DNA from 3 places in the Thermanaeromonas sp. C210 genome. Region 1 is predicted to be linked to each of the others. Evidence: riboswitches for the same ligand, from Rfam matches in the RefSeq annotation. Region 1 holds a riboswitch; each other region holds the start of a gene.
The links. Region 1 has a riboswitch for cyclic di-GMP ahead of TAMC210_RS12615 (methyl-accepting chemotaxis protein). Riboswitches for the same ligand answer to the same signal wherever they lie in the genome.
Positions count from the first base shown of each region.

Region 2: linked by a shared signal. The riboswitch ahead of TAMC210_RS07320 (HD-GYP domain-containing protein) and the one ahead of TAMC210_RS12615 (methyl-accepting chemotaxis protein) in region 1 are both predicted to bind cyclic di-GMP.
Region 3: linked by a shared signal. The riboswitch ahead of TAMC210_RS08155 (type II secretion system F family protein) and the one ahead of TAMC210_RS12615 (methyl-accepting chemotaxis protein) in region 1 are both predicted to bind cyclic di-GMP.

Region 1 is NZ_BLWF01000004.1:458,958-462,230, forward strand. Features, by position in the region: gene TAMC210_RS12615 (methyl-accepting chemotaxis protein) at 1-1,354, opposite strand, end outside; cyclic di-GMP riboswitch class I at 1,451-1,542, opposite strand; gene TAMC210_RS12620 (M1 family metallopeptidase) at 1,584-3,176, opposite strand.
Region 2 is NZ_BLWF01000002.1:635,800-639,072, forward strand. Features, by position in the region: gene pnpS (two-component system histidine kinase PnpS) at 1-879, shown strand, start outside; gene TAMC210_RS07315 (AbrB/MazE/SpoVT family DNA-binding domain-containing protein) at 885-1,220, shown strand; cyclic di-GMP riboswitch class I at 1,291-1,381, shown strand; gene TAMC210_RS07320 (HD-GYP domain-containing protein) at 1,473-2,108, shown strand; gene TAMC210_RS07325 (phosphatase) at 2,842-3,273, shown strand, end outside.
Region 3 is NZ_BLWF01000003.1:147,209-150,481, reverse strand. Features, by position in the region: gene TAMC210_RS08160 (prepilin-type N-terminal cleavage/methylation domain-containing protein) at 1-187, opposite strand, end outside; gene TAMC210_RS08155 (type II secretion system F family protein) at 279-1,484, opposite strand; cyclic di-GMP riboswitch class I at 1,523-1,609, opposite strand; gene TAMC210_RS08150 (type IV pilus twitching motility protein PilT) at 1,656-2,669, opposite strand; gene TAMC210_RS08145 (GspE/PulE family protein) at 2,677-3,273, opposite strand, start outside.

The DNA.
Region 1 (3,273 bases):
GCTTCCGCACCTCCTCGGCTACCACGGCAAACCCGCGCCCCTGCTCGCCGGCCCTCGCTGCCTCAATGGCCGCATTGAGGGCCAGGAGGTTGGTCTGCTCGGCTATGCCGGAGATGACGCCTACAATCTGGCCTATCTCGGAAGAGCGCCGCCCCAACTCCTCCACGGTACGGGACAGGCCTTCCATCCGCCGGGCAATGGCTTCCATCTGGCGGTTGGCCTCTTCTACCGTGCGGGCCCCCTCCCCGGTCTTCTCCACCACCAGCCCGGAAAAGGTGGCCATTTCCTCAGCCTGGTTGTGGACGCTTTCCACCCTGCTAGCCTGGCCCTCGATGGCCGTGGCCGTCTCGCTCACCTGCTGTGCCTGGTGCTCGGCACCCCGCGCCATTTCCTGGGCGGTAACCGCCACCTGCCGGGCCGCTTCCCCCAGCTCCTGGGACATCTGGGCCAGGTCCTGGCTGGAGCGGGCCACTTCGGTGGACATAGCCCTGGCCTGGCCGATGAGCTCTCGCAGTTTGGCCACCATGGCGTTAAAGGCCCGTGCCAGCTGCCCCAGCTCGTCGTCGGATTTAACGGCTAAGGCGGCCACGGTAAGATCCCCGTCCGCTACCCGGTCGGCGTAGGCTGCAATTTGAGCTATAGGACGGCCGATAAGGCGGGTGAAAAGGAACGCCACCGCCATACCCATGAGGAAGGCCAGTATGAGGCCCGTCAGGAGGGTGGACCTAGTATAGATAATGGCGGTATGTAACTGATTCTGGGCCTCATCCCGCCGGACGGCCATTTCCTGCTTTAAATGGCTCCCGACGTTGTTGACATTGTCCACCGCAGCCCCCATCTGAAAACTCAAGATAGGGAGAGCCTGCATCCGATCTTCGCGGCTGGTTTTGAGGATGGTTCCTTCAAAACTATCTCTAAAACTCTTGGCGGCCATGGCCATGGCGCCCAAAAACCCTCGGGCCTGGTCGTCCAGTTCCATCTGGTCCAGCTGGCCCTTGGCCTCGTCAAACCGCTCCATGGAGTCCTGGAAACTCAAAACATGGGTCTGGGAACCGTTGATAATGTAGTCGGTAGTCCGCCGGTAACTATCCCATATGGCATTGGACATTTCGGTAAATAACTCATGTTGCTCCTGAAGCTTGACGACTTCCTCGGCCACCTGGGAAATGCGCTGGAGATTGAAGTTAACAATGATAACGACGGCCACGAAGACGGCAATGACCAGAAGGAAGCCGCCCATTAATTTGGTACGCAGCTTTAGCCGGGCCAGGAAAAAACTTCTTTTTGCCTCCTTGCCCTTCACCTCCCCCTTGTCCTGCCCCGCTCGGCGACGACGCAACGACAACCTTGCCACTTCCCTTTTACCTCCTTAAACCTTATGAACTACTTCATTTAATTTAATTTATAATAAAAAGGGGCTACGAAACACTGCGGGTAGCCCCGGTCCACCCACGGCAGCTGGCTGTCATAGCCGCCACAAAGACGGCCTTAGACCCTGTAGCTTTGCGCCCCGGCCTTTCGGCCGGTTTGCCTTTTTCGGGGAAATTCTGTCAATTTCGCCTTAATTATACTTGAATCGGGCCTCAATAGGCAAGATGTTTCTGGGGATCCCGGTAAAACTCGAGTATCCGCTGTAACGCCTCCACCCCTACTCTTTCGAAGCGATAATACTCCTGGACGTACCGCAGGGCATCACCCAGGGCTTGCCGGCCCATGCTTTCCTCCCAGCGCAGCCAGTAAAGAACCCCCTGGCGGTAGACAATGCGGCGGTAATCTTCTTCCGATGCATAGGCGGTCAAAGGTAAGTCCGCGAGCTCAAGTTCCCTCCCCGCCACGGAAGCGATCTCCTCCTTGCACATCCGGTAGTAGTCGGGGTCCGCGAAGCTGTAGTAGAGCAAGGTGCTGTATTCCGCCAGCCCTTCGTCGATCCAGGCCGCCCGGATACTGTCGTTCCCCACCAGGTTATACCACCACTGATGGGCCACCTCATGGACGACCACCGGCGGGCTGTACCCCTTTAAGGTGCTCAGGAAGATCAGACCGGGATACTCCATTCCCGAAAGCCCCTCCAGGGGAACCTCTACCAGGTGAAGATAGGAATAGGGATAGGTGCCCCAGTACTCTTGAAAATACTTTAAAGCCTGAACCGCCGTATCCAGTATCTCGGGGGACGGCCGACTGCGGGTGGCCACCACCAGCTCCACCGGCCCCACCCGGCGGCCAGCGAATTGCCACCCGGCGCCTGCGGCAAAGGCGAACTCCCGGATGGGATGTTCACTGCTGAAGGACCAGCCGGTCCAGCCACCACCTTCTGTGCGGCCCGTAACCCGGCCGCTGGCCACCACTACCAGGTGGGAAGGCACCCGGAGATCCACCTGGTAGTAGGCTGCGTCGGCAAAATAAGGTTCGCCAAAGCTCGCCCCTTCTGCCATCCCCTGCCAGGCTCCCTCCTGCCGCGGCGCTAAAAGGGGATACCAGCCGGAAACCATGGTAACCCCGTCAAAGACTCCCAGCCGGGCCGCTCTATCCGGTATATGGGTGGAGAAATCTATTTCTACTACCAAGGTTTGCCTAGAAAAGAGGGGCCGGTTCAAGGGCACCTCCAGCCTGGTGCCTTGAACCATAAAGGCGGCTTCTATTTGATTTATTTTAACGCGGTGAACGGTCAGGGAATTTGCCGCCTCGGCCATGCCATTGGCCGGGAGATTGAATTGGAGCTCGGTTAAGGGGTAAAAATAGGGGTTTTGGTAGGCCAGCAAGAGCTTGCCCTGCAGGAGCTCTCCGGCGAGGTCTAGCCTGGCCTGGATGTTATATACGGGGTGAAAGCGATAACGGAACCGGCCCGACCAGCCCCCGTCCGGAACGGGGAGCTTCACTTCCCGGGGATCAACACCTGAAAACGCCAGACCCCAGGCATCCAGGGCGGCATCTAAGGGGAGATACTGCCCGGCAGGAGACGCAGCGTACCCCCGTCCGGCGGGGGAAAGATAGCGGGCCGGGATAAGGATTTCTCCGCCCATTTTCACGGGGGGCGGGTCCAGCACCACCCGGTCGTAGCCGACCAGGTTCGGACCCACTTCCCGGGGGGAGGAATGGAGGACGCTTTGGAGTCCGCAGGACCAAAAGGCCAGAAAGAGCCCCGGCAACACCAGAAGAAGGAGCTTTTTCCTTTCCATGCAACTTCTCCCTTTGAGGCGAACTCCGGGTTAATTCGACAAAACTGGAGCCCTTTCCTGCTTTTTTCCTGTTCCGGGCGAGGAGGTTCCTTCCCAG
Region 2 (3,273 bases), on a different contig from region 1:
CTGGACCGGCTGGCCAAGGAGATCCTGGATAAAGGTAAGCCGGCGGAGGCCGAAGTAAGGCTCTTTCCTACCAGCGCCGGCCTTTTCCGCGTCCACGGAGCCCCCATCCTGGGGGAGCGGGGCCGCATTGTGGGAGCCGTCCTTTCCCTGCGGGATATAACCGAGATCCGGCGTCTGGAGCAGATGCGCAGCGAATTCGTGGCCAATGTTTCCCATGAACTGCGCACGCCCCTCACTTCCATCCGGGGCTTTGTGGAAACCCTCCTGGAGGGGGCCCTGGCCGATGAGAAGACCAGCCGCCGCTTCCTGGGGATTATCAATAGCGAAGCCCAGCGCCTGCAGCGCCTCATCGAGGACCTCTTAACCCTTTCCCGGGTGGAACACCGCAGGCCGGAACCGGTGGGGATGGGGGCCTCGCTGCCCCAGGCCGTCGCAAGGGTAATGGAGGTGGTAAGGCCTTTAGCTGAAGAAAGGGGAGTGAGTCTCAAGACAGACCTTCCCCCCGACCTCCCCCTGCTGAGGCTTCCGGAACACTTCCTGGACCAAATCCTCCTCAATCTGTTGGATAATGCCATCAAGTACACTCCGGAGGGGGGTTCGGTAACGGTGACGGCCTCCCGGGAAGGTTCGCGGGCCCGGGTACAGGTGAGGGATACGGGGATAGGTATTCCCGCCGAGAGCCTGCCGCGGATCTTCGAACGATTCTACCGGGTAGACAAGGCGCGGTCCCGGGCCATGGGAGGGACGGGCCTGGGTCTGGCCATCGTGAAGCATATGGTGGAAGCCTACGGGGGCACGGTGGGGGTGGAAAGCCAGGTGGGGAAGGGCAGCACCTTTCATTTTGTAGTTCCCCTAATGAGGAGGATGGAAGGGGGATGAGTTAGATGCCCGCAAAAAATAAAGATGAACAAGAGCGGAGGAAGGTGTACCGGCGCGTAGTAGACGTCAAAGGGAGGGTTACCCTGCCGGCGGAAATGCGGCAACAACTGGGAATACGGACCGGAGAGGAAGTGGAGTTCGTCGTCCGGGAGGAGGGAGAGTGGTGCTTGCGCAAAAGCCAGCCCCAAAGGATCTGCGGCGTGTGTGGGTGCACGGTAAACCTCATCATCCTGGGGGGGGAGGCCTTGTGCCGGCGCTGTGCCCTCCAGTATGTCCAAACCCTGGCGCGGGAACTGGATCTGCAAGTGGTGGGAATAGGTGGGAATTCTCCCAGGGGGTAGGATTCGGGAGGGCGGTGTCGAATAAGTAAATATATGGTACAACAATAAATAATTTCGTCGAAAAAAGTGAGCTGCCTCAGGGTAAACCTGTCGAAAGGCAGGGGCACAAAGCCATGGGTCTAAGGCTCCCGCTGGGGGGCTATGATCGCCAGGCTGCCGGCTCGCAAGGAAGGAGTGCCTTGCCTGGGAGCAAGGTTTATTTTGTTTGAGCCGTTACCGGGGGCGCCTTTTTAGGAAGGAATGTCGTGGTAAGTGCTGGAAGACACCGTCGTTACTCTGCTACAGCGCCTGTATTACCACTCGCGGCTTACTTACCGCCACAGTGTCCACGTGGCGGCCATCAGCTATCAATTGGCGCAGGAGTTAGGACTTCCAAAAGCCCAGGTGCGTCAAACCTTTTGGGGAGCTCTGGTACATGACGTAGGCAAGCTTACCATTGACCGTAGCATCCTGCATAAGAAGGGGCCCCTGACCGAAGACGAATGGCAAAAGATGTATGAGCATCCCCGGGAAGGCTGCCGGCTGCTCCCCGAGGGAGACGACTGGCAAGCCATTAGGGAGATGGTCCTTTATCACCACGAAAAGTGGGATGGGAGCGGCTACAGCGGCCTCTGTAAGGGGGAAATACCCCTGGGAGCCAGGATTATAGCCCTGGCCGATGCGTTGGATGCCATGACGTCGAGCCGCCCTTACCAGAAGAAGCGCGAACTGGCGGCTGCCTTACAAGAAGTAAAGGAGTGCAGCGGCAGCCAGTTCGATCCCCAACTGGTCGAAGCCCTCTTCTCCTTAACAATGCATCTTTTAAAAGGACAGCGACGGCCTACGCCCTCCAAAATTAATGAAATCTTAAAGAGAACAACATGGACTTTTAACAGTAATGAATTATAATTTCAATTAAAGGATAAACCACTTACCCGCCAGCCCTTTAGTAAAGCGTCCTCTGACCTCCTTTTTATATATACTTACTTGCCCAGAGGTTATCTGGGCCATTTTTTTTAAGAAAAACAATAGAAGGCCGCCCTCAAAACTTAAATGGCGGCCTTCCTTCTAAAGAGCCCATAAGGACCTTCGCTCCGGCTACGACAAATCCTTACGTAGCCCGAGGCAGTCTTTCGACTACCCCAGACCATTACAGGACTCACCGTAGCCTTGACTCGATAATCAGGGATACCTTAGAAGCCGACCCGGATCTCTCGACCAGGCGCCGACCTCCAGCCCACTAACTAATGCCTAGAAGCCTGCGGCACCCCTGACTATCTTAGCTCGACCGGCGGTGATCCTTGCAGACCTGCCGGCAATCCTTGGACTGCCGGCAAGCCCTGACGGACCTACCGGCGATCTGCCCGCCGGCTGGTACCGAGCCCCCGGGACCCGGTACCAACCTTTGGCCGAAGGTTACCGAGCCTCACTCTGGAGACCCGGCAACCCTCTGGGCTCGGCCCTTACGGACCCTGACACTACTATTATGGCCCCGCGGCCTGCGAATTATTTATGAACGCGCGATCTATTTCGCTGATAAAGCCCGGTTTTTTTTAGAAGGATTTTGCAAAGACAAGGGGCCTATCTTGCGTTATACTTTATTTGGAGGGCGACGGGAAAGAACAGGAAGGGGTAGGTAGAGGTGTACTGCGAAGCGGATCTCCACACCCACACCGTGGCCAGCGGCCATGCGTACAGTACGGTCAAAGAGCTGGCCGAAGCGGCGGCTGATAAAGGTTTAAAGCTCATCGCCATCACTGACCACGGCCTCCGCATGCCGGGCGGTCCCCACGAGTATTATTTCCATAATATTACAGCACTGCCGCGCAAGCTGGGAGAAGTAGAAATTTTGAGGGGGGTAGAGGCTAATATCATCGATGAAGAGGGCCACTTGGATGTACCGGAAGGGATCCTCGAAAGGCTGGATATCGTCCTGGCCGGCTTCCATTCCGGGGTCGGTTTCGATGGACGCTCCCAGGAAGAATACACCCGGGCGGCCCTGGCGGCCCTCAGCCACCCCCTGGTCCATATCCTAGTTCATCCCGGCAATCCGGATTTCCCCATAGACCTGGAG
Region 3 (3,273 bases), on a different contig from region 1:
AGATTATAAGAACCGTCTTCATAGACTCAAGGTCTGCCTTAGCCCTACTCTCTCTAGCCCTTTCCGTTTGTTCAAGGAACCGGGGCAACGCTACTGCAGCTAAAATACCAATTATAACTACTACTACCACAAGTTCTATTAAGGTAAACCCCCGCTCACTCCGCAATATCCTTCTTAACAATTTCATAATAGCCACCCCCTCTGATCGTTCGAAGCATATTCAACTTTGTTCTCCCACCGTCTCCCGTGTCACCAGCACCAATACTTTCTCTCGCCCCTCACCTCACGCTCCCCACCACCTGGAATACGGGGAGCAGCACGGATACTACGATGACTCCCACCACGCCGCCCAGGACCAGTATCAGAAGGGGTTCGATGAGGGAGGACAGCCGGGCGGCCATCTCGCCCACTTCGCGGTCGTAGAAGGCTCCCAGCCTCGCCAGGAGGGCGTCCAAAGTACCCGTTTCCTCGCCCACGGTAACCATCTCCACTACCATGGGCGGGAAGACGCCGCTCTCCGCCAGGGGCGAGGCTATGCTCCTCCCATCCCGTACCTGCTCCTGGGCCAGGGCTATGGCCTCGGCCAGTATGCGATTGCCTACCGTTCTTTCCACCACCTCCAGGGCCTGTAGAATAGGCACCCCGCTGGACAGCATGGTGCCCAGGGTTCGACTGAACTGGGAAAGGAGAGCCTGGTGCTTAAGATGCCCGAAGACCGGAAATCGTAGTACGATTTTATCCAGGGCATACCTCACCCTCTCCTGTTGGGACCACCTCCAGGCCCCGTAACCCGCGGCGGCCAGGGCCGCGGCCATCCAGGGCCACCACTCCCTGAAAAACCGGCCCAGGCCCAGTACCGCCCGGGTGGGCCACGGTAAAGGGACCCCCATATTGGCGATTATGTTGCTGAACATGGGCAAAACAAAGGTTATTATAAAACCTATCGACAGAAGGGATACCACCAGGACTATCAGGGGATAGGTCATGGCCGACTTAATCTTTTCCTGGACCTCGTGCTCCCGTTCAAAGTGTTCGGCCAGCCTCATCAGGATCTCATCCAGGGCGCCGCTCACTTCGCCCGCCTCCACCGAATATACCATTACCGGCGGGAATACCTGCGGCGATTTGCCGAGGGCGGCGTGGAGGGGGTTCCCCTGCTCCAGATCTTCCACCACCCTGTCTATGCTGGCTTTAAACCGCGGATTGCCTTCCTGCCTGCTCAAGGTCCTCAAGGCGTTCACAATGGGCAGGCCCGCCGCCAGCATGGTTCCCAGCTGCCGGCAAAAGAGGGCGAGATCCCGGCGACCTACGCGCTTCCAAAGCAATGAGCGCAGGTAATCCGGCTGATCCTCTACCGGCCGCAGTTCGGTTATAAAAAGTCCCCGGCTACGCAGGAGGCGGCCGGCCGCCTGCTCGTTGTCCGCTTCTATGAAACCTTGGACGAGTTTCCCAGCAGCATCCCTGGCCCTGTACCTTACCCTCATAACAAAAAGCGCCGGCCTTCCAGGAATAACTGCACCTTCCCGGCAGCCCGGCGACCTTAGGCCTCCCTGCCCTTAGGCCCGTAGCTTTGCGCCCCCGGCTTTCGCCGGGTTTGCCCTGGTAACGGGTTTAGGGGTTTATATTTCGCCAAATATCTCCAGAATCCTGCCGCGCTAACTATTTTCCCCGGCGATTATTCCCCGGGCCTCTAGTTGCTTCACGGCCATTTCCATGGTCTGCATGCCGAAGCGTCCCCCCGTCTGCATATGGGAAACAATCTGGTGCGTCTTGCCCTCCCGGATGAGGTTGCGCACGGCCGGGGTGGCGATGAGTATCTCCACGGCCGCCACCCTGCCCCGGCCGTCGGCCCGCGGCAGGAGCTGCTGGGTCACCACACCCACCAGGACATCCGCCAGCTGGATGCGCACCTGGGGCTGTTGATGGGGAGGAAACACATCGATAATACGGTCTATACTTTGCACCGCCCTTCCCGTGTGCAAGGTAGCCAGGACCAAATGCCCGGTTTCGGCGGCGGTGATGGCCGTGGCTATGGTTTCCAGGTCCCGCATCTCCCCGACCAGGATCACGTCGGGATCCTGCCTTAAGGCTGCCCGCAGGGCGCTGGCGAAGGAGGGGGAGTCGAAGCCTATTTCCCGCTGGTTGACAATGCTCTTCTTGTGGTGATGAAGGTACTCAATGGGATCCTCCAGGGTGATTATATGGCAGGCCCGGCGCTCGTTGATGCGGTCGATCATGGCCGCCAGGGTAGTGCTTTTACCGCTACCCGTAGGGCCGGTGACCAAGATTAAACCGTGGGGTTGGTCTACGAGTTCTCCCACAACCGGGGGAAGGCCCAGTTCGTCCAGGGAGCGTATGGCCGCAGCCACCAAACGGATGGCCGCCCCTACGCTGCCCCTCTGATAAAAAATATTCACCCGGAACCGTCCCAGTCCCGGAACCGAGTAAGCCAGGTCGAGTTCCTTCCGTTGGACGAATTCCTCCCAGCGGGAACCCAGGATCTGCCGGACCACGGCCTCCATTACCGCGGACGTCAGGGGCGGCCAGGCCTCCTGGACTTCCAATTTCCCGTGCCGCCTGAACACCGGCGGCAGCCCCACCGTGAGGTGTACGTCGGATGCGCCAACCTCTGCTGCGGAAGCCAGAACATCGTTTATATGTATTTGCATGGCCGTATCATAAACCTCCCAAAGTCACCCGCATTACTTCCTCCACGGTTGTAAGCCCCTGGCCGGCCTTCTCCAGGCCGTCCTCCCGCAGGGTCACCATCCCCGCGGCTACGGCCGCCTTTTTTATCTCGTGGGAGGGAGCCTTTGCGGCCACCAGGGCCCGGAGGTCCTCCGTCATGACCAGGACTTCGTGGAGGGCCGTTCTCCCCTGGTAGCCCGTGTAATTGCATTGGGGGCACCCGCGGCCCCTGTAGAACACCAGTCCCTTTTTGTCCCGGGCAAAGGCGCGGGCCGGATCCTCGGGGGCGGGATGGTAGGTTTCACGACAATTACGACATATCAGGCGTACCAGGCGCTGGGCCACGACTCCTATGAGGGAAGAATTCACGAGAAAGGGCTCTACTCCCATGTCCAGCAGGCGAGTCACGGCCCCGGCGGCGTCGTTGGTGTGCAGGGTGCTCAGAACCAGGTGGCCGGTGGTGGCCGCCCGCACAGATATGTCCGCCGTTTCCCGGTCCCGGATCTCCCCGACCATTATAATATCGGGATCCTGGCGCAGGATGGCCCGGAGGCCGGAGGCAAAATCCAGGCCGGCCTTGGGGTT